Regions from separate parts of the Alteromonas naphthalenivorans genome, predicted to be linked through region 3. Evidence: predicted binding sites of a transcription regulator. Region 3 holds the regulator's gene; each other region holds the start of a gene.
The links. The regulator sigma-54, encoded in region 3, starts transcription at its own class of promoters, with help from an activator protein. The targets are predictions, from matches to a motif close to GTTGGCACGNNNNTNGNNT.
Positions count from the first base shown of each region.

Region 1: AMBT_RS05825 (DUF1328 domain-containing protein) is a predicted target of sigma-54. The motif match lies at 3,953-3,971, and genes of this name have one in related genera.
Region 2: xdp1 (exosortase-dependent surface protein XDP1) is a predicted target of sigma-54. The motif match lies at 2,970-2,988, and genes of this name have one in related genera.
Region 4: AMBT_RS21025 (OpgD/OpgG family glucan biosynthesis protein) is a predicted target of sigma-54. The motif match lies at 2,508-2,526, and genes of this name have one in related genera.

Region 1 covers NC_015554.1:1,359,380-1,365,256, reverse strand. The annotation lists gene AMBT_RS05855 (response regulator) at 1-1,041, shown strand, start outside; gene AMBT_RS05850 (hypothetical protein) at 1,294-1,611, shown strand; gene AMBT_RS05845 (hypothetical protein) at 1,615-2,127, shown strand; gene AMBT_RS05840 (hypothetical protein) at 2,184-2,441, shown strand; gene AMBT_RS05835 (CC0125/CC1285 family lipoprotein) at 2,472-3,023, shown strand; gene yfbR (5'-deoxynucleotidase) at 3,104-3,757, opposite strand; gene AMBT_RS05825 (DUF1328 domain-containing protein) at 4,013-4,189, shown strand; gene AMBT_RS05820 (hypothetical protein) at 4,244-4,438, shown strand; gene AMBT_RS05815 (hypothetical protein) at 4,502-4,717, opposite strand; gene AMBT_RS05810 (DUF349 domain-containing protein) at 4,719-5,877, opposite strand, start outside.
Region 2 covers NC_015554.1:1,036,260-1,042,136, forward strand. The annotation lists gene prsT (XrtA/PEP-CTERM system TPR-repeat protein PrsT) at 1-1,978, opposite strand, end outside; gene xdp1 (exosortase-dependent surface protein XDP1) at 2,083-2,937, opposite strand; gene xdp1 (exosortase-dependent surface protein XDP1) at 3,106-3,987, opposite strand; gene pssA (CDP-diacylglycerol--serine O-phosphatidyltransferase) at 4,239-5,072, shown strand; rRNA gene AMBT_RS04460 (16S ribosomal RNA) at 5,708-5,877, shown strand, end outside.
Region 3 covers NC_015554.1:3,294,647-3,300,523, reverse strand. The annotation lists gene AMBT_RS14410 (HPr family phosphocarrier protein) at 70-342, opposite strand; gene rapZ (RNase adapter RapZ) at 342-1,187, opposite strand; gene ptsN (PTS IIA-like nitrogen regulatory protein PtsN) at 1,226-1,669, opposite strand; gene hpf (ribosome hibernation promoting factor) at 1,678-1,965, opposite strand; gene AMBT_RS14390 (RNA polymerase factor sigma-54) at 1,995-3,479, opposite strand; gene lptB (LPS export ABC transporter ATP-binding protein) at 3,555-4,280, opposite strand; gene lptA (lipopolysaccharide transport periplasmic protein LptA) at 4,283-4,846, opposite strand; gene lptC (LPS export ABC transporter periplasmic protein LptC) at 4,815-5,393, opposite strand; gene kdsC (3-deoxy-manno-octulosonate-8-phosphatase KdsC) at 5,390-5,877, opposite strand, start outside.
Region 4 covers NC_015554.1:4,808,125-4,814,001, reverse strand. The annotation lists gene AMBT_RS21050 (TIGR02444 family protein) at 1-40, shown strand, start outside; gene AMBT_RS21045 (hydrolase) at 60-1,088, shown strand; gene AMBT_RS21040 (YheU family protein) at 1,171-1,413, shown strand; gene AMBT_RS21035 (outer membrane beta-barrel protein) at 1,523-2,083, opposite strand; gene AMBT_RS21025 (OpgD/OpgG family glucan biosynthesis protein) at 2,694-4,388, shown strand; gene mdoH (glucans biosynthesis glucosyltransferase MdoH) at 4,450-5,877, shown strand, end outside.

The DNA.
Region 1 (5,877 bases), 1.9 Mb from region 3:
CTAGATAAAATCTTTCAGCCTTTCGAGCAAATCGAAGATATCATGCGTGCAAATCATGGCGGAGCTGGTTTAGGTTTGGCAATAAGCCGAGAACTTGTGGCCAAGTTAGGCGGAAGCATTAGTGTAGATTCAGTTTTTGGCAAAGGCAGTCGCTTTTCGTTTTCTATCGATCCCGGTGACATTAGCGAACAAAGCCGTACTCAACTTGCACTTAAGCCACCTAGCAGAGCTGAAGCCAACAACTTAGATTTACAGGTTACTGGCAAGGTATTGATTGTTGATGATATTCGTGAGATTCGTCGCTTAACAGGTCATCTAGTCAGTCAATGTCACGCTACCGTCGCTTATGCAGAAAACGGCGTTAAAGCATTAGAGGCTGTTTTACAAGCCGAAGAAGATAACGAGCCCTTTCATTTAGTGTTAATGGATATTCATATGCCGGTTATGAATGGTATTGAAGCCCTTCATGCAATAAGGCGGCATAAGAGCAACGTACCTGTTGTGGCCGTTACCGCCGCGAGTCGCAAAGGGTTAAAACAATCTTTAATGGATGACGGGTTTAATAATGTTATTGGTAAACCTATTGAACGAGCTGCCCTTACTGAAGTGCTCGACCAGTATTTGGTGCGCTCTCAAGGTCCTGCCGTGTCGAAGATAGAAACCGTTAAAACAGTGACGCAAAGTACTCAGCCTCAACCGACGGCTAAAAAAATATTAGTGATAGAAGACGACGAAGACGCAGCTGAATTATTACAATTATTTTTGGTACATCAAGGCCACGATGTTATTACGGCGAATACGGGCGCAGATGCTATCGAGTGTATGACCGAAGTGGTATTTGATCATGTATTAATGGATTTGACCCTTCCCGACTACCATGGATATGACTTAGCTGCCGAGTTAAATCAAATTCAACCCAAGGCCAAGCTGGTTATTGTCAGTGGCAACGAGCCAGATAAAGATACCATGAAGCATTTAGGTGTTAGCCAGTCGCTATTAAAGCCAGTGAGTAAAGAAGATTTAATCAGTGTGGTGTCCTAAAAAATACGAAAAGAAATTGTTAGCTGCCATTCGTAGCTAACTTTCCCTCCACAGGAACTGTTGAATTCCTATCGATTACGAAATTATTACACGGCCTACCTTGCAACTCTTACGTTTAATTAAAACTTAGCTTCCTCACCAAAATACGAAACGAAATAAAATCAAACAAAATCAATTATTTATATATCCAGCCATGTTGGTATAAGCGTTGCAACTCTCTATGTGCAATCTAGCAAATTTAAGGAGAGTACTATGGCAACACAAACTACTACGCCAAAAACAGCGAAAGTGAATAGCGTAACCGAGCCTAGTCACCCAGTCACGGATCAGTTAAAAGAAACACTTCATTCGTCAGTAGATAAGCTGGCTGATAGTGCGGCCGTAGCTGAGGACAATATTCGTAACACGGCAAGTCGCTCTGCGGACAATATGTCTGAAAGAAAACGTTTAGCTGAGCAAAAATGGCAGTCGTCTGGTGTACGAAAGTATGCTATCGAGAACCCATTAGCCACTGCTGGTATGGCATTCGCAGCAGGTATGTTAGTGACTTCATTATTTCGCAAGAAATAAAGCATGAAACCTTTACCAGATTTTCGTAGTGCCACATACACGCTGAGCAGCGAAAATCCGTTTCGCCTGACTTCTCCGAGAAGTCAGGCGACATTTCGCATTCCTCAGCAAAGTACAACCGGCGAGACATCCGAGTCGTCGAATAACATTCCCCCAGACATTACTTTTGAAGAGGCGCTGGCTTCTTTTAAAACGCTTTACGCACAGAAAAAATATCAGGGCTTTGCATTAATCGACCTGATTAACGCTGAACTTCAACTCATTACCAAGTCGATTTTTGTCAGCATTTTTGGCGCACTTACCGCATTTGCATTAGGTGGTTTTTGCTGGATTTTGCTCAATTCATGCATCGGGTTAGCAATGCACCATGCTGGCATGCCTGCACTACTTATTATGGTTATATTGTTACTGGTTAATAGCATATTAAGTGTCGTTGCATTTATGCATGCACAGAGTGCATTTCGTTTTATTAATCTAAAGCGGCTTACCACATCAATGCAGTCTTTAACCAAGTAGCAGCAAACTCATTACGGGATTGCCGTCAATCAGCGTAAAACTAAGGAGCACTTATCATGAATATTTTTCTGAAAAAGAACTTAGAGGATATCAGGCAGTGCCAGCATAATTATTTAGCCCAAAAACATCATGCTGAAGAATCATTTGAAGAGGCTAAGCGAGATTGTCGTCTGCTTATGGGCAAACCTGAAGTATTATTGGGTATTGTTGCTGCTGGGGCTTACAAAGGTATAAATACTGACGCTCCAAAGAGCAAAAGAAATCAAGCTATTATGACTTTTGTGCGCACCACCGCACTTTCGTTCCTAAAATAATAGTCACTACAATTAATACTAGGAATTACCATGCGCTTACCAATAAAAATGAAAATAGCGGCTTTAGCATGCAGTTTATTTGTTACCGCTTGTACTACTACACCTGTCGCCTCGCCCACACCCTACAAATCTGCGGTCACTAAGGAGGGCTATGGGTATTCTAGCGTTCAACTAACCGACAATGAATACCGAGTATTATTTAAAGCTACAGATCGCACTCCAGCAGATATTATTCAGCAATTCGCATTACGCCGAGCCGCTGAACTCGCTAACAAACATAACTATGAATGGTTGGCTGTTATCAAAACCGACGTGGATAAAAAACCCGTTATGGCCAGAGCAGTCACCCACAATACAGATAAGCCCCAACCATTTGCAACTAATCAGCAATGTACCATGTCAGGATGTACCGAGGTGGCAGAACCTGCACCGGGTCAAGGGCAAAACACGGTGACGCAGACACAGATTAACGACATTTATTTCTCTGTTCTGGTAAGAATGAGCAATACCCAAAGTAGTTTGGGAAAGAACGCTATATCTGTTACAGAAATTCTCGCTGACCAAGTAGATAAGGTTAAGTAGGCGCGCTTCAAAAAAATTAATTTTTGATGAAATGACCGCCAAATGGCGGTCATTTTTGTTTACAACGCACATTGCTTTATTTAACTTTGCTCAGAATCTAAATGCAATGTGTTGGCTCGCTCTACCCAATCAAGATCTTTGGTTTGTTCATCCAAGGTCCCCTTGGCATCTTCTAAGAAGACTTTACAAAAGTACTCTACTGACTGAAACCTCTCTCGGTATTGTTTCAATTGCACTTCCATTTCATACATAGCGTTTGAAAACTCTGAATTGGATTTTGACAACTCATAATCACATTTTAGATACGCACATAACACGTCAGCGGCTTTAGCAAGCCGTACATGAATATCATCTTTATCTTGTTCTATTAATGGCTGGTAGCGCTTCTGTAGGGGCTCAGGCAAGGTTTGTATCAGCATTGCCTCAAACCTACGCTCGAGTTTTTTTATGGCTGCAGTGGTTTCAGGGTCGTGGTACTTTACAGGACTTGGAATATCACTCATACCAGCAATCTCGCTACCTTCATGGAAAATAGCCATGGCAGCGACTCGATCGGGATCAACCGCTTCGTTGAACACATCCGCCGCTATTGCACCTAACATGTGAGCGACCATAGAGGCTTCGTAGATGTGTGTAGACAACATCTCCTCTTGAAACTGTGCCATTAAAGGCCATCGTTTCACGTTTCTTGCCCGTTGCATCAAACCTATAAATGCGGAGTGAGTTTTCGCCATTTTGCGCCCTTTAAAATTACGATTGTTAGAAATTGATAGTAGCATTTGCAAATCGGGAATGCTGCCTTGCTTACTATGCCTCCCGCCATGTAAAAAGTGCAAATGCTCTGTAAACCTTGTTTAGCCAACGAATACATTATCGGTCAAAAGCAGTGGAATTTAATATAAAATAAATATAAATCATAGACTTAACATTAAGGCACGGAGTTCGCATTAATACCTATGTCAGTAACGGAGCAAAAAGAGGATTTAGCTATGTTAGGTTGGGCAATTACTTTTTTCATTATCGCCATTATTGCAGCAGTTTTTGGTTTTGGCGGCATCGCAGGTGCAGCAACAGGTATCGCACAATTTTTATTCTTTGTGTTTATCGCTTTACTAGTCATTTCACTAGTCGCGAATGCCTTACGCGGTCGGTCACCACGAGCATAGATTTACCACACATTTAGATATTTTTAGATACTTTTAGGAAACAGGAGAATGGACATGATCTCACAGAAATCATTATTGAAACTTTTAGCAGCTGGTACATTTGCACTTACACTTGCCGCATGCGGTGATAACAACGCAGAAGATGCAGGCGAAGAGCTAGACGAAATTGTAACAGATGCAGGCAACGCAGTAGAAGATGCTTGTGAAGATGTTAAAGAAGGCGCAGACGCCGAAGATAAAGACTGTTAATACACGCTTTATCACGAAAAAAGCTGATGGACATTGTCCATCAGCTTTTTTTTATACTTCTTTTTATACTTCTTCGCCGCCAAGCTCTCGCGCTAAATCGTCTAATTCTGATAGCGTTCTATCAAATTCATCTACCGCATACCGGTAAGATACCAACACGTGACGATCACTTCGTCCAAACTTCACGACAAGTGAATCAACATCCATGTGTTTAACCGTGTTGATAAAACGATATGCCGTCATCTCACTGGCAAAACCAAATTCAACTTGGCTTTTCATCTTAAGCAACCACCTCTGGATTGTTATCCAATACATTGACTATTCGTTCAAGTAAATGCGTTTCTTGGTCATCAACTTTCCCATGCGCAATCCAATCTTCTAACAACTGCGCTGGAGACAGGCTCTCACCCTTCTCTAGTTTCGCTGTCATCATGGCTAGCTGCACATTGGTTCGCATGCTGCTATCGCTCTCAGGGCTAGGTAAATCAGTAGCAGCTTCTAACGCCACCGTTAACCAATGACGACTTTGTTGAACAGGTGTAGGCTTAGACAGTGCGGACTTCCATCGCTTTTTAAGCATGTCAGCGTCATCATCACTGATGTTAGTAAAGTCTCCTGCTCGCAGGCTCTCACTTAACACCGAATTAGCCGATTGAGCACGCTGCTGTACTTTGCGAACCTGGCGCTGCTGAGCGCGTGTTTGCTGCTGCTTTTGAATACCGGTTATTTTCTTATCGAGTTTAGCACGCATTGCACCAGGCAACGCTTTCGCACGTGCTTCAATATCCTGTATTGAAGTAGCAATCGTCGATTCATCAGACTCCGAGTCAATGCCATTTAATAGAGTAAAAAGGGTATTAAAGGTTTCATCAAATGCTGATGACTGCGCCTTACGTTGTTCTTTTAAGCGTCCGAATAATGCATCGTTTGCTAAGCGAAACTCACGCCACAATCGGCTTTCATCACGCTTACCGGCATGGCCTATGGCTTTCCAACTGTGTTGAAGCTGCTGCGCTGTTTCAGTGGCGCTAGCAATATCTTCCTCTGCTAACAGCGCTGATGCTTGCGCAACGAGTTGCTGCTTCGCTTTTTTATTCATCGCATGCCACTGGTTCACTTTGGTTTGCAGCGGGCTGATGGTTTTGTTCCACCGTTGCTTTAACGACTCGTATTCACGCTTTTCAACCTGACCACACTCATGCCACTGCTTAACGGTTCTATCGTACAGTTTAGCCAGCACCGCTTCGTCCTGTGACAAATCGATGGCAGCAACTTGTTCAATTAATGAGTGAAGAGCTTTGAGCGCTTTCTCTCGTTCAGCATCCAATGCAGCGTAATGCTCGCGACAAGGCTGAAACGCAAGTTCTAAAGCGGCGTCGAAAGCATTCTGAAGCGCGTCATCGTCGCTGCCAGCGCCTAACGAAAGCCACTGCTGACGA
Region 2 (5,877 bases), 2.3 Mb from region 3:
CGGAATACGTTACTAAATCTCTTGGGTTGTCGTTAATAAAGTTTCGAACAATATTGAGCGTTTTTTCTGCTTCAGTAAGCTGCTTTGAGTTTATGAGTAGCGATGCTTTTCGAAGTAAGTACTCTGCGTTATCGAAGTTATCCTTTAACAATAGATCTAAGTGATACAACGCATTTTTTGTATCACCTTGCTGTTGATACAAGGATGACAGTCTTTCTCTTGAACCCACATTCGATGGGTCTAAGGTAAGTACATCGAGATAAATCTGTTTCGCTGGTTCTACATAGCCCTGTTTAGTCATGTTGAACGCTTTCAACATTAGGGTTTCACTGTGCTGTGGCGATAGGATAAGTAACTCTTCTACCAGCACGTTTGATTCATCAACATTACCCAACCGACTTTCTGTAGCTGCTAAATTAAACTTTGCAGGAAAGAGGGTGGGGTTTTGCTCGAGTGCTTTTTCGATATTTTCTTTTGCCGCTTCTAGTTGCCCCTGCCTAATAAGAATACCGGCTTTTAAATTATAAACCTCGGCTTCATCAGGGAATAGCTTGTTTAGCAAGTTAGCCCCTTCAAGGGCTGGTTCAAAACGCTCTGCTTGCAAATTCATTAACGAATAAGTAAATAGGAAACCGGCATTTTGTGTGTATTTTGGTAGGTTCTCTTGAAGAATAGACAAGGCTTGCTCTTGTTTGCCTCTAGCCGCCATCAACTTAATTTTGAATAGTTGAAGTTTTCCTTCATCAGGATATTTTTCTTCCAAATTTCGAAGCAGTCGTTCAGCTTTAAATGACTTTTTTTGACGAATGAAAAGATCACCCAACATAAGTGCAGAGTCGGGGTTTTCCATTAAAGGTTCTTGATAGCGTTCTAGAAGTAGCAGTGCTTGTTTGTCTTGCTGGGTAGCCATATAAACTTGACTGAGCATTAGTACTGCTTGCAAATCTTCGGGCTCTTTTTGCAGATAAGCGGAAAAATCTTTAGCCGCAGTTTCCATGTTGTTATTGAAAAAATTAGTTAAACCACTGATATAAAGCAACATAGGTTGAGAGGTAATTAACTCTGGATCCAGTTGCGCCATAAAGTCATTTAGCTCTTTTAGCTTTTTATTATCAATGGCCTCTTTGTTATCTCTACTTTGCAACCAGCTGTTCAACAGGATAGCTAAAGGATCGTTTGGTGTATCTTCAATAATCTCATCAACAAACAATTTTGCCGTATCGTAGTCTTTCGCTTCTAAATAAAGATCAACTAAATTACGAAGCGCAATAGGGTCGTTTCGGTTAAACGTGAGCGCTTTTTGTAAATTGGCAGTAGCGGCATCTTTATCGCCTTGACGGTAAGCTAATTGTCCTTTTAATCTCCATGAAATAGCGTTTTCTGGCTCGATGGAAATCGCGTTCTGTATAAGTTGGTTGGCTTCAACTAACTCTTCGTTTTGCAAAGCAATAGAGGCTAGCCCGTTTATCGCTGGCACAAAATTAGGTGAAGAGGCCACAATCGTATTGTAATCTTTAAGCGCACATTCACTATCTTCTAATCGAACGCACGCGGTAGCTCTTATCAGTAACCACTCCCGCTCAGCGTCACCAGATAACTTGTCCACATCGGTGAAATCGACGATGCTTTGATACTTGTTCATGAACAGCCAAGTGTTGCCCAGCAACTCAGCCAATAAATTTATATCGGCGCCCATTTCTAGCGCCTCTACAAATTCCAATTCAGCTGCGTTTAAATAACCGTTAATAAGTAAAATTTCACCCATCAACATTTTTGCAGCAAGGTTTTCGGGATCTTTTTGTAAGCTGTTTTTTAGGTGTATATAGGCTTCATCGTAAGCTGTCTCGTTAAAAGCTGAGAGTGCTTTTTCATAATCTTCAGAAGTTGTTGCGAAACTATTGAAAGCAAAAATTGAGGTCGCGATAGCCGTGACAAGTGCTCGCTTGAAAAAACCTTTTTTATTATTAACCAAATCCATAATTACCTTAAAATATTACCCAGCTACAAGCTTAAAAATAGCATAAAAAAAGGTGGCCTAAGCCACCTTATAAAGATACGTGTTTTCCCTGCGTATTAAAACAATTAAACGCGACGCTTACGGCGGTAAGCTAAAAGGCCAAGTCCTATACTCATCAGCGCAAGTGCACCTGGCTCGCTAACCGGTGTTGGAGCCGGTGGAGGCGTTGTAGATTTTTGAATCGCTAGGTCAAGTGAAGAAAGCTTAAAGCCTACTCCGTGATAAGTGCTTGAACTATCATCAAAAACAGTATTATATGCACCGACTAACCAGTATTTTGCAGAATTCGTTAACGTCGTAAATTTAGATTCATACAAATTTGTTGAACTGTCTCTACTGCCTATACCAAAGTGACCGAGTGTACCCGCAACAATAGAACTTGAAACACTAGCCCATGTTGACTCTACGCTATCGCTAAACGAATTAATGTCACTTAACCCCGCAACAGTCACCTCTTTGGTTCCATTATTTCCATTTACCCAAGAAAATGATGATCCCTGAAGAGTCACGTCTTCACTAAAACTCAGTAAAAACATATCGAAATCATCTTTACCGTCATCATTGTAATTATCAGCCGAATGACTATCTCCACCCCACGAATAATCGCCATTCAAGATGCCATAACCGACGTTGCCGTAAGAGCTCCAGCCTTTGATGTCGCCTTGGTCTAATTTTGTATCTTTAGACGAAGAACTGCTTAAGTTCCCTGTGTCCGACCATGCTGTAATACCGACATAAACATCTGTTCCGTCAATGTTAATCAAAGAACCATGTGAGGCAGATGGAGTTAAAGTTTGAGTAATTCCATTTTCAAAAAGAGAATAGGTTGCTTCACTGAGACTATCATCAGCCAGAACGTTTCCGGTCAATAATACAGCTACGCTAAACGCAAAACTTGTTAAGCCTTTCATATGTTTCATTACCACTAATATTCACCATAATGATAATTAGTAAGCATTTAGTGTGCCATTTATTATATTGTTGATTTTGTTGTAATTTTATGATGTTGTTTTAATGGTAGTAAAAAAAACTGACAGGTAATACCTGTCAGTTTTAAACTAAAGTAGCACTTCTTACGTAAGCGCCATTCAAAGCTGTTTTCTACGCCAAGCAACAAGAAAAACACCTGCGAGCAATAAGCCTAACGTGGTTGGCTCACTCACTTCAGCTGAGGGGGCCGGTGGACTATCATTTGCTACAGAAAATCCAACTGATGAAAGCTTAAAGGCATCATTTCCAATATAACCTCCGATATTTTCAAAAACTGTATTATAAGCACCGATTAACCAATACTGGGAAGTGTCTGAAATATCGAAATCTGCCCTATGTTCTACATAGTCACAATTTTCTATATCATAAGAGGCAGTTGTCAGTGCATCTGCAACAATATCGCTCCAGGTTTGACTGCCTGAGGTTAAACCTGAAATGGAATCAAGTGCGGCCACAGATACTTGTGAGTCGCTGTTGCTGTATAGCCAGGAAAAGCTTGCGCCTGTTACTGAAACGGCCTGGTCGAATGACAACAAAACGAAATCGAAGTCTGTGACGTTACCGTTTACTTTATTTACATTGTCTATAGCGTGATCAGGGTTATAGTAAGTTTCCCAATCATCATTTGTTACACCGTACCCATAGTAGTCAGAGATTTTTTCTAACTTCGCATCTACAACAAGGTCATCGTTTTTACCGTAGGTGTCGGACCAAGCGGAGACAGAAATGTTTACCCCGTTAACCGAAATGGTGCTATTGAGAGGATCTGTTCCTGATTGTACGCCATCATCAACGAGGTCATAGATATTCTCGCCTAAAGCAGATTCGCATAAATCGTTGTTAGATGAGCTATTATTTGAGCTGCACCCTGAGTAGTCGGAATTATGCCATTTGTTAGAACCTGCTTCAGCAGCGGAAAGTGGCAATAGGGTTAAACCAATAAAGCCCGCGGTAAGTATTGATACATTAAGTAAACGCATTATAACTAGACCTTCTTTAAATATATAAAGGTGTAGTTCGTACGATATTTAGCTCTACTTTTTACAGGCAGAGTAGACATCGTGAACTTCAACATGATGCGTATATGATAACTAAACGGGGAGCGACGTTACGTATATGGTTAAATACCTACATATCAGTTGCGGTTAAAGACTGACTAAGAATGTTATCTATGCGCCAGCAATGAACTATGAAATAATTGAATTAGTTATTTATGTATATATGAGGACTTATGTCTGAACAAAAGCGAAAAGGGATTTATCTTCTTCCCAATCTACTAACCACTGCAGGTCTATTTTCAGGCTTTTTTGCAGTAGTGTCTTCGATGACAGGAAGATTTGAAGCAGCAGCTGTAGCTATATTTGTTGCTATGGTTTTTGATGGATTAGATGGCCGGGTTGCGCGTATGACGAATACGCAAAGCGATTTCGGTGCTGAATATGACTCAATGGCCGATATGGTTTCATTTGGTATGGCGCCAGCGTTAGTCGCATACAACTGGGGCTTAACTGAGCTCGGTAAATTCGGTTGGTTAGCAGCCTTTGTTTATGTGGCAGGTGCCGCTTTACGTTTAGCACGATTTAATACGCAGGTTGGTATTGCCGATAAACGCTTCTTCCAAGGCTTGGCTAGCCCAGCTGCAGCAGCAGTAGTTGCTGGCTTAGTCTGGGTAGGCGTTGAATATGATGCTGTAGGTACAGACTACGGAATTGTAGTGGCATTAGTTACTGGTTTCGCTGGCCTACTAATGGTGAGTAACTTCAAATACAATTCTTTCAAAGAATTGAATTGGCATGGGAAGGTTCCTTTCGTAGGGCTGCTTATTGTGCTACTTATATTTGTGGTGGTAGCAACAGAGCCTGCTTTAGTACTCTTTATTGTGTTTTCTCTTTACGCGCTTGCTGGCCCAATCAATACATTTAGAACCGTCGATAAAGTTACGTTGAACGACGTAGTAGGTGAGCAAGAAGAAGATGCAGACTTTGATGCTGATGCTAATAGTACGACCGATACTGTTGATAGTAGCGAAGGGCAGCAAGACGAAGAGTCGTCTAATAAAGTGTAAAAACACGCCTCTCAGTCATTAATAGTGATGAGTTAGTTGTATTAATATACCAAACGACTAAAAAGCGACCTTCTAGGTCGCTTTTTTTATGAATTATTAAAAAGAGGTTGACCTTGCCTCAGAAATCTCTAGAATGCGCATCCGCTTCGACAGGAAAGTAAAATAACTTACACTGGCCAAGCAAGTCACTACAGCTTGAAAGGCAGTGCTGGCGAGGTTTACAACGAAATGCTTTTGAAATTAATTTTCTGAAAGTGTTGACATGAAAACCGAAACGCGTAGAATGCGCGCCTCGCTTCAAGGAGTTGGTAACAACACTGGAAAAGCAGTTTTCATTAACTCTTTGGGGTTAACAACGGTTCGAAAAGAAATTTACGAAAAACGTTGACACTGAAAACGAAACGCGTAGAATGCGCATCCGCTTCGAAGAGAAGCGCTCATCGAAAAGGCAACGGCCGTTCGGGTGAGGTGAGGAAGTCTAAGCAACTATATGTAGTGTTAGTCCTCCTTGCGCAAAAACAGAATGCTTCGCATTATGATTTTTGCACGATAGTTCTTTAACAATTTATAACAAGACAATCTGTGTGGGCACTCATTAAGAGTGTCACACAACGACGATTCATATTCGATATATTTAATTGAAGAGTTTGATCATGGCTCAGATTGAACGCTGGCGGCAGGCCTAACACATGCAAGTCGAACGGAAACATATCTAGCTTGCTAGATGATGTCGAGTGGCGGACGGGTGAGTAATGCTTGGGAACTTGCCTTTGCGAGGGGGATAACAGTTGGAAACGACTGCTAA
Region 3 (5,877 bases):
AATTACGAGCCGTATGGTGAAATTATAGACGGCTTTTAGCAGAATTTCTCAGTCGTATTGGAAGCTGCATTATTCGTCTTCGTTGAAACGGCCTTCAATTAACGTTTCAATGGCGTTTAATGCCGCTTCGGCATCATTACCTTCAACCACAACGTTTACCTGTTCACCTTGGTGGCTTTCCAGCATCATTAAGCCCAGCACACTGTTAGCATCGGCTTTCTTATCGCCTTTCACCAACACGATTTTTGCGTCAAATTGATTGGCTAATTGAACCAACTGTGTGGCAGCGCGGGCGTGTAAGCCCAATTTATTGACTATGGTAAGTGTTTTTTCGATTGTCATTACTGATTTAACTCGCGGTGGCGAATTTGTACATCGGGATGCATTTCGCCAAAGGTTTTCGCTAACGATTGAGCAATAAATACTGAGCGGTGCTGACCGCCGGTACAACCAATCGCAATGGTGACATAACTACGGTTATTGCGTTCTAAGTGTGGCAGCCATGTAGTGATTAGGTTCTGAATTTGCCAAATAAATTTGGTTACAACAGGCTGGGAACCTAAAAATACTTCTACGGGGGCATCTAAACCAGTTAAGTGTTTTAAATCGGGTTCCCAATGCGGGTTGGGGAGAAAGCGGGCGTCAAATACATAGTCGGCGTCTTTGGGGATACCGTGCTTAAAGCCAAACGATTCAAACACCAATACTAGGCGAGAGCTTTTCTTGCCTAGAATTCGTTCGCGGATAAGCTCTGCGAGTTGATGAATAGTGAGTTTATCCGTATCAATGTACAAATCGGCGCGCTCAACAATAGGCGCAAGCAAGTCTGATTCGGCTTTTATCGATTCAGATAAAGATTTGTTGAGCTTAGCTAGCGGATGTAATCGGCGGGTTTCGCTGAAACGCTTCACCAGTACATCGTCACTCGCGTCGATGTACACAATGGTCATAGACCACGATGAGGGTAGGTAATCTAAGATCTCTACCAAGTCCGCTGGATTTTTGGGTAGGTTTCTTACATCGATACTTACCGCAACTTGGTCATATTCATCAACCACGGTATGGGTCAGAGTAGGGAGAAGGTTAACCGGAATATTATCTACGCAATAGTAACCTAAATCTTCAAGGGCACGTAGCGCAACTGATTTTCCTGAACCGGATCGACCACTGATAATAATCAGTTTCACCTGCATTTCTCCCTTTTAAAATATGGTGCAGTGCTTTTTTAGCTTAAAGCCGTAATGATGTCATCACTGGTGGAGGCCCGCCTAATGGCTTTCACCGTTTCTTTATCACTTAGCTTACCCGCCACGGTAGCGAGTGTTTGTAAGTGACCTTCTGTTTTCTCTTCTGGCACTAATAGGGCAAAGAATATATCTACGGGCTGATCGTCAAGCGCATCAAAATCGATGGCAGGGTTGCTGGTTACAATAATGGCGATAACGTGTTCTAAGCCCGGTAATCGACCGTGGGGCAGAGCAATACCATTGCCAATACCCGTACTCCCCATTCGTTCACGGGTTAGTAGACTATTTAATACACTAGCCTGATCGATGTCGGGATTATTTTTAGCAGCAATGTCGCTAATAATCTCTAGAATACGTTTTTTACTGTTACATTGAACCGCACACTCGGTGCGGTCCAAACTTACTATGGCTTGAATTTCCATACTAATATTTAGTGCTTTTTCAGCTTTTCCTTATGCTTGATAACTTGCCTGTCGAGTTTGTCGATCATGCTGTCTATCGCCGCATACATGTCTGTATTATGAGATGAAGCAAACACTTCTGCGCCGCTAAGGTGCATGGTGGCTTCGGCTTTTTGATTGAGTTTTTCGACGTTCAGGATGACATGCACATTAGATATGTGATCAAAGTGACGCTCTAGTTTGCTGAACTTAGTATCGACATAGCTACGCAAAGAATCAGTAATTTCGACATGATGACCGGTAAGGTTGATTTGCATATTTCGTCTTCCTTAAATTATCAAGGCCTTTAAATAAGGCTTTTGCGTTGGTTTGACGGCGGAATCGATAACGATTCCCGGTATTTTGCTATTGTTCGCCGGGCTACTTTAATGCCTTGTTCGGCCAACAATTGAGCAATCTTGCTATCGCTTAATGGCTTGCTGGGCGTTTCCGCTGCCACAAGCTTTTTAATTAGTGCGCGAATAGCGGTAGATGAACACTCACCACCAGATTCCGTTGCTACATGGCTAGAGAAGAAATATTTCAACTCGAAAATGCCACGAGGGGTATGCATATACTTTTGCGTGGTGACTCGTGAAATGGTGGATTCATGCATATCTACCATTTCTGCGACATCATTTAGCACCATTGGTTTCATCATTTCTGGGCCGTGCTCGAAAAAGCCCATTTGTTGCTGCACAATACAGTTTGCTACTTTCATCAAGGTGTCGTTTCTTGACTCAAGGCTTTTTATAAACCACTTGGCTTCTTGCATATGCGAGCGAATAAATTGCGAATCGCTGCTGTTTTTAGAGCGTCGGCTCATGGCAGCGTATTGTTGATTTACGCTTAATTTTGGCAAGCTGTCGGGATTAAGTTCTACTACCCAACGGCCATTCTTTTTGTTTACCGAAACATCAGGAATAACGTATTCGGGTTCTTTAGTAATTAATGCACTGCCAGGACGAGGATTCAACGTTTGCAATAAGCGCATGGCTTCGCGAAGTTGATCTTCTTTCAAACGGCTCTTGCGCATTAACGTACGGTAATCTTTGCTGCTCAGCAGGTCTGAGTACTCATTAATAAGCTGTCTGGCTTCGGTCAGCCATGGCGTATCGTCCGAGAACTGGCGAAGCTGCACGAGCAAACATTCTTGCGGTGTACGTGAACCTGAACCAATAGGGTCGAACATTTGAATACGTTTTAGTACACATTCAACTTCGTCCATTTCTACCAACTCTTCAACATCGTCAGAGTTTACCGATTCTAAAATCTGTTCAATGGGTACGTTAAGGTAACCAGATTCATCGATGGAGTCGATAATGGCGGTAGCAATGGCGCGGTCTGTATCTGAAAACGGGGTTAAACGCATCTGCCAAAGCAAATGGTCTTGAATATTGTCGGTGGTTTCACCCTGAAACAGTTGGTCGTCATCATTATTAGATGGGCCAGGAGCGGGGGCAGAAGAGGCCGAGTAATACTCATCCCATGTGCTGTCGATTGGCAACTCGTCGGGAAGGTCGTTCTTTTCAAGCGCGTCACCAGCTTCCAACGAATCGCTAGATGCAGTGGGAGCCGCTTCCACAGAAGGGTCGTCTCCATCCATGTTGTTTTTCTCAACCGGGTGGTCATCACCGCCTTCTTCAACTTCTAAAAGAGGGTTTGAGTCAAGTGCTTCCTGAATCTCTTGCTGCAGGTCGAGCGTAGACAACTGCAGCAGCTTGATTGCCTGCTGCAACTGCGGTGTCATGGTAAGTTGTTGACTGAACTTTAGCTGTAAAGATGGTTTCATCTACGTCTTATTTTTAAACTCTTGTTGTGAATATACCCGTGCTTAAAACTGAAAATGACAATTCGGTTACAGTAACTATAGCCTGAATTGTTCTCCTAGGTATACATCCCTTACTTTCTGATTACTTAAAACTTGTTCTGCCGTCCCTTGCGCGATGAGTTCGCCTTGGCTCACAATATACGCTTTCTCACACACATCCAGTGTTTCTCTTACGTTGTGATCGGTGATGAGGATTCCAATTCCTCTGTCACGAAGATGTTGAATGATCTTCTTTATATCATTAACCGATATAGGATCAACACCAGCAAATGGCTCATCAAGCAAAATAAATTGCGGATCGGCTGCTAATGCTCGTGCGATTTCTACTCGGCGGCGTTCACCACCGGATAAACTCATACCCGTACTATTACGTATATGGTTGATATTAAATTCATCAAGTAGCGCATCGGCTTCTTGTTCTTGTTCTGATGAACTTAACCCTTTACGGGTTTGCAAGATAGCCATGATGTTCTCAAACACCGTCAATTTTCTAAAAATAGAGGCTTCTTGCGGCAAATACCCAATACCGCGGCGAGCACGTTCGTGCATGGGCTCGTGAGTTAATTCGCTGTCATCAATACTGATTTTGCCCTTATCTAGGGGAACTAAGCCAACAATCATGTAGAAGGTAGTCGTTTTACCGGCACCATTAGGGCCGAGTAGTCCAACGATTTGCCCCGTCGATACTGATAAGCTTACATCGCGAACCACTTGACGTGCTTTATAAGCCTTTGCAAGGCTCTGTGCGCTCAACGTTGCCATGATTAGTTGTCGTCCGCCTTATCGTCTTCGTTATTCGATGACGCTTTACGTATTGCCTCAGGGGTAAATACGGTAGTGACTCTGCCACCTTCGCCGTCTTCGCCGCCTGTTGCAAGTAATTGTTCAGTGACCATGTCGAAGGTAATCTTATCACCTTGTACTTTACTGGTGTCTTGCTGTAGCTCAGCATTTCCTTGTAAAGAAATAGTTCGATTTACTACTTCATAGCGAATTTCGTTGGCCTTCGCTGTGACAGGAGCACCGTCTTCAAGTTTTTGCGAATAGCTGGCTGGTTTGCCGCGAGCCACGAATATCTCTCGTCCATCACCTTCGCTGGCAATCACTTCAACTTCATCGGCATTTATCACCAAAGAACCTTGAGTAATCCGTACATCATCTTTAAACAATGAGGTTTTGTTTTTACCGTCAACAAATTGCGATTTCGAGTCAACTTTAATCGGTTTATTAAAGTCGCTTTCAGCCGCTATAGCCGCAGTAGCAAATAGGCTAACAGCGAGGCTAGTCGCTAATGCTTTAGTGGCTAGGCGAATAAATGGTTTGTACATGGTCTATTAACTCGTATTCCTGGGTACGCAAATTAGCGTTAAACCCATTGCTGTTAATCACATATTGTAAGCCACGTATTTCCACGGGCTGATCAGATGTCATTTGCTTAGTGTACAGGTTTATCTCTATAAACGCTGTGCGTATTGTTCTTACAAAGTCATCGACACTTTGGTTTTCAATAACGACATTATTTTCTAGCTGTATCAATTCGTTATTATACAAAGTGCCTTCTGTCGCGGTAACTTCCCACGGTGACTGTGCATCGTCGGTATACAATGTATATCTGGGCTTTTGGAATAAAACAAAGCCCAATTGGTCGTAATGTTCCATCGACGCTGCAAATACTTTGTGATTTAGCTGTCCTTCTTGATTGTATAAGGTGGTCGTTAGGTTTTTGGCTTTATATGCAGGCTTTAATGCGTCCGGCCCTTGATCAGATTGCTGAGCAGGGTCTTCGTCCATCCAAATAGGGATATACAGGGCGGATGCCAATATAAATAACACCGAAATACTTAAGCCTAATCGATCAAAACCTAATACCTTCATACGCTAGCACCTTGAATTCCGTGTAGCTTGTCGTTTGCTTGAAGCAAGGTGTCACATATTTCGCGAACGGCCCCGAAGCCGCCGGGCAACGTGGTGATCCAATTCGCTTGCTGTGCAACCGCAGGGTGGGCGTCTTTTACCGCAATTTTTACATTAGCGTGAGGATACATGCCCGTATCAGGCATATCGTCACCTACTACCGCCACATGCTCGGGCTTAAGTGATAAGCGAGCCATCAGTTCAGCAAGGGCGTCAGATTTATTTTCTTCACCCTGCACAATGTGTGCGACATTCAGTGCTTTCATTCTATTTTCGACAATGGCAGAACGCCTGCCCGTAATAACCGCCACTGCCACACCTGAATTCACAAGCGCTTTAACACCATAGCCATCACGGGTATGAAATGCTTTTAACTCTTCGCCAGCATTACCAAGGTAAATACGGCCATCTGAAAACACACCGTCTACATCACAAACTAATAATC
Region 4 (5,877 bases), 1.5 Mb from region 3:
CCGTGAATTAATTAGCCAGTTACTTAAGCAATTGTCGTAGAAAAAAATAAGAAAACATCATGAGCAAAATCGCGTTATCGCATGGAAAGATTATAAAAAGCAGCTTTCGGGTACCAAGTTGGGCAAAGAACCGTCATGTTCAAACTATATGGCCACGCTTCATTCAAAAACGCTTACCGCTAAAATACAGCATGGAACGCCTAACATTGCCAGATGACGATTTTGTGGACGTTGCATGGGGGCCAAAGCCCGCAGAGCCTTCGGGCATTATTGTGATGTTCCATGGCCTTGAAGGCAGCATTCGTTCACATTACGCCAATGATATGATGGCCAATTTATCGGTAAATGGCTGGCAAGTGGTGATGATGCACTATCGTGGCTGTAGCGGTGTTCCGAACCTAAAGCCAAGAGGCTACCATTCTGGCGAGACTGGCGATCCGAGCTTTTTTCTTGATTGGCTAAACCAAAAATTCCCCCAACTCCCTAAAGTTGCTGTGGGCTTTTCGCTTGGTGGTAACATGCTGTTAAAGCTGCTTGGTGAGAACCCCGCGCAAAAATGGCTGAATGCGGCTATTGCTATATCGTCACCGTTGAAGCTGTCTGAGTGTGCCAAATCAATTAACCACGGTTTCTCGCGGGTGTATCAGAAATACCTCTTAAACAGCATAAAAACCACACTACGAAAGAAAATGTCGTTTATCGACTATCGTAAACTTATCCAATTAACGAGTGATGATGTTGATGGCATTACCAGTTTTGCGCAATTTGATGAAAAAGTCACAGCGCCCTTGCATGGTTTCGAAGACGCGAACGACTATTACGAGAAGTGCAGTGCGTACCACTTCTTGAGCGCTATTCATTGCTCTACGCTTGTATTACACAGTATTGATGACCCCTTTATGAACCATTTAGTGGTGCCTAAAGAAGAAGAATTAGCACGCAATGTTACCCTTGAACTCAGTGAGCGTGGTGGCCATGTTGGCTTTATGCAAGGTTCGGTGTTTAGCCCTAAAGTGTGGCTTCATGAAAGGGTAAAAAGGTACGTTAGCGATGTACTGCCCATTAACCCCACCACGCCCTACGTGTAAGTTTCCTATCTTGTTTGCACGTTAGCTGGCTTTATCTCATGCTTAATCGTTAGCGTGAGCTCACTTTTTTCTGGAGGCAGAGATGATAATTCCAATCGACGCGGTTGATACCGAAACCCTACATAGTTTAGTGGAAGCATTTGTGCTGCGAGAAGGCACAGAATACGGCGCTGAAGACGTCACTATGGAAACCAAAGTGACACAGGTATTAGATGCGCTTAAAAGTGGTGAGGCCGTGCTAGTGTATTCAGAGCTTCACGAGAGCGTGGATATCAGACCAAAAGGCGATGTGACATCCCAAAGTGAGTCTGCTGAAGAAGAGTAGGTATACCTGCTGCTTAAAACAGAGCTTGTACGTAAATTGAAGAATAAAAAAAGCCGGGCGAGTGACCCGGCTACCTTTCATCAGGAGAGCATCCCAAAACGAGAAAGGTTTAGAAACTGTAGCGTGCAGTTACCTGCATGACGTCTAAGTCATCCATAAGCTTGTAGTTAGCACCCACAGCCCATTGAGGAGTGACGTAATAGTTTGCGCCTACTTTGAACGTGGCATCGCCATCTTCAACGTCGTAGTAGCCTACTTCGCCTAGAAGCTCAACCTGCTCAGTCACCATAGAACGAACACCAGCATTCACACTGTAGCCCGTCTCATCATCGAAATCGCCATCGATACGCTCAAAGTTGGCGCCGAAATATGCATCGGTAGTGGCGTTAAGTGGCATTCTGTAACCAGCACCTAGGGTTAGCATGTCGAAATCGAAGCTGCCTTCTTCAAAGTTGCTGTATTCACCGTTTAAGTAAATGTTGCTGTTTAATAGATATTTGCTGCTTAGTACGAAACCATCGGGTTCGAACGATTCGTTATCGTCAAAATCCATCTTGCTATAGCCACCTTCTACATAACGCCAGTCTGGAGACTCGGCTAACGTTGCAAAAGAAGCAACAGAGGCTGCGGTAGCGGTAAGTGCTGTAAGTAAAGTGATTGCTTTGCGCATTTGAAAAAACTCCTATTTATCGCAGAAAGAAAAAATACCTGCGCTTCAAATTTTGCGACCCTGTGCATCGTGATGTGCAAACAAGTATCGCGAATTCCATCGTTAAATCTGAAGTTAGTTTTGCAAAGGGTTTGCCAATCACGATGTGAGTTGATGGTTAAATAGACGATTTTTCTTTAACATACAGAAAGATAGCGGTTTTTACCTAAAGCTGCTTTTTATCTCCGAAATAGATTTATTAAATAGCGTTGATTATCTGAACAACAAAATCTGCTAAATGTGTATCTAAAAAACAACACTATATCCTTTCGTCTAATGACTGGTACGTTTTTACACAGTGAAAGATGGCGCTTAAATTCAAAAAGTACCTTTGTAAATGTTTGAAAAGATGACGTTTGATGGTTATTCAACCACTCTTAGATAAGTTGGATCATTCTTTGCAACTGCTCTTAATGAGTTCAAGCGCGGTTAATTCGCTACCCAGTTCTTCTTCCTTTATGGGTAAGCGAGGTTCCTATCAAAAAAGCACCTTTGGGCATTCATCTACGGAGTTAGCTGGTGGCTTTTTTGAACGCGTTTTGGCATAGCCCTACTTCACGGAGATTACGACATGCACCAAGAGTTTAAACAAGGCCGCTTTGATGGCGTGAAGAGCGTCAGCAAAGTAACTAAGCGACGCTCCAGGTCACTTTTCTCTCGCGTTGCGGTTGTGATTACCAGTGCGTTGTCATTATTAGTCACGCCAGTGATTAATGCCGAAGGGGTGAGTAATAGCAACGAACCTCGTGATGCATCCCCTATTCTTCAATCTGTTATCGACACCGCAAAAGCGTCTGCCGAGGAAAGCTATGAGCAAAACGATCATGGTCTCGATGACGGGTTAAAATCAATTGATTATCAAACCTATCGGGCTATCCGCTTTAATCCTGAAAAAAGCCTGTGGAATGGCGAGAACGACTACGAAGTGCAGTTTTTTCATCCTGGCTTTCTTTATGAGCTACCCGTGACAGTTCACACTATCGATGAATCTAATAGCGCTCAGCGTATTCCCTTTTCTAGTGACATGTTCCGCTATGACGACAAAGCTGTGCGGTTAGCAGGACTGACTAACGATAAAACGGGGTTTGCAGGCTTTCGGGTTCATTACCCATTGAAAAATGAAGCCTATAAAGATGAGTTTGCCGTATTTTTAGGGGCCTCTTATTTTCGTCTAGTGGGTAAGAACCAAGTATATGGTATTTCTGCTCGAGGGCTTGCCATTGATACTGCCCTAACGAAAGGGGAAGAATTTCCTCACTTTACTGAATTTTGGCTTATTGAGCCTAAAGAAGGCCAGCCTATTACGATTTATGCTCGACTGGAAAGTCCGTCAGTGGCCGGTGCGTACAAGTTTGTCATTGAGCCGGGCATAGATACACAAGTAGATGTGAAAAGCTGGTTGTTTGCCCGCGAAGATGTAGAAAAGCTAGGTGTCGCCCCTTTTACCAGCATGTTTCTTTATGGCGAAAACAGTGAAAAGCGCTCAGACGACTATCGCCCTGAAGTACATGACAGCGACGGTGTGTTAATGGTGACACATGCAGATGAAGAGATTTGGCGTCCATTGACTAACCCAGCAAAACTACAAATTACTTCGTTAAGTGACAGCGCGCCAAAAGGTTTTGGCATGTTACAGCGAGATGGTGAGTGGGGTAACTACTTAGATGGTGAAGCAAACTATCATATTCGCCCAGGCCTTTGGGTAACGCCCACCGAAGGGTTCGAGAAAGGTCGCTTAGAGGTGGTAGAAATACCGACTAACTCAGAGACGCACGACAATATTGTGGCGTACTGGGTGCCTGAAGCGCCATTACTTAGCGGTGAATCTCGTTATTTTGCGTATACCTTAAAAACAGTAGAACGAAACCCCGTTGTTAGCGAGTTAGCAACCGTTATTCGTACACGCCAAAGTAAACCGTCGTTACCTGGCGAGAAAGTGAAAGATGAAACAAAGCAGGCTCAGCGCCGCTTTATTGTTGATTTCTCTTCTCCTGACTTCTCATCGCCGGAACTGGCAGCACCTGAATTGTCAGCTAATGAAAATACGGCTACAAGCTTCAACCCAGACACTACCAAGCTTATTGTGCAAGGTAGCAATGGTGCAATTTCTCAGCAGCGCCTTTACCCCGTTAATGAAGGTAAAGAATGGCGCGCCACTTTTCTTCTTATGCCCAAAGACAAAAGCACGGTAGATATGCGTGCTTATATCGAGCTAGATGGCAAACGTATCAGTGAGGTTTGGAATTATGTCTATCAACCCAAGTAATGCTTCCATTTCCCCTAAATCCTCAACAAAGCGTGATCGATTCATCACGACAGGAGAGCACATGCGCTTATTTATAATGGCAATGTTAGTGCTTCCGAGTACGGCTTTGGCCGGTTGGAGCCTTTATGAAATTTTTCTTCCTAATGGGTTAACTAAACTTGAGATGGCCCAGCTTGGATTAGGCCTAATGTTGTTCGCTTGGCTGTGTATGGCCTTTTGGACCGGTATTATCGGTTTTGTACTACAACTGTTTAATATTGACCCTTTAAGCTTACGTAAAAAGCAAAGTAAGCCTGATGAAGCCACACAGTTAACTCAGCGCCATGCGGTGGTAATGCCTGTATACAATGAAGATACGCGCCGAATTATGGTGGGTTTTGAAGCGTGTGTCCGTGAGTTAATGAATACGCCACAAGCTGATCATTTCGATTTTTATATGCTAAGTGACACACGGGATCAAAACAAAGCAGATGCCGAGCTTCGCGCGTGGCAACGTATGACCAAGCGTTTAGGCAGCTACGCGTCGCAGGTATTTTATCGTCGCCGGGAAAAGAACCTTCATCGCAAAGTGGGTAACTTAAAAGAATTTTGCGAACGCTGGGGCGCGAACTACGAATCTATGATTGTATTAGATGCCGATAGTATTATGACTGGCGAGCGAATGTTAGATTTAGCCCGCCGTATTGAACAAAACCCAGATACCGCATTAGTACAAACTATCCCTATGCCGGTACGTCAAAATACCTTCTTTGGCCGCTTTGTACAATTTGCTGCGCACCTTTACAGCCCAATGCTGGCAACAGGTTTGTCATTTTGGCAAACCGATAGCGCCAACTATTGGGGTCATAACGCGATTATTCGCATTGCGCCCTTTATGCAGCATTGTGGTTTACCTAAATTAGAAGGCAGCGCCCCGTTTGGTGGTGAAATTTTAAGTCATGACTTTGTTGAAGCTGCGCTACTTCGCCGTGCAGGCTGGCAGGCCTATTTACTGACCGATACCACGGGCAGCTATGAAGAAGTCCCTAGCAACGTTGTCGATTACGCTATTCGTGATCGTCGTTGGGTACAAGGTAACATTCAGCATTTAGGTTTGCTGAACGTGAAAGGCCTGAAAGCGGCTAACCGTCTTCACTTCTTATTTGGTGCGTTTGCCTATATTTCATCACTAATACTGTTTTGTATGCTAGCGCTAGGTACAGCTGATGCACTCATCCGTGCTACGTCTGTTCCAGATTTCTTTACCTCTGAATATCAGTTATTCCCAAGCTGGCAGGTAGCCCGTCAAGATATGATGATGGTCACAATGTGGGGTACAGCTGCGTTGTTATTTTTACCTAAAGTACTAGGGATAGTATTGGCGCTTATCAAACGCAGAGAAGAGTTTGGTGGCACCTTTTCGTTACTGAAAAGTTCTGCATTAGAAATTACAATGGCCATTCTTATTGCACCGTTAATGATGTTTTATCATAGCTTCTTTGTGATCAGT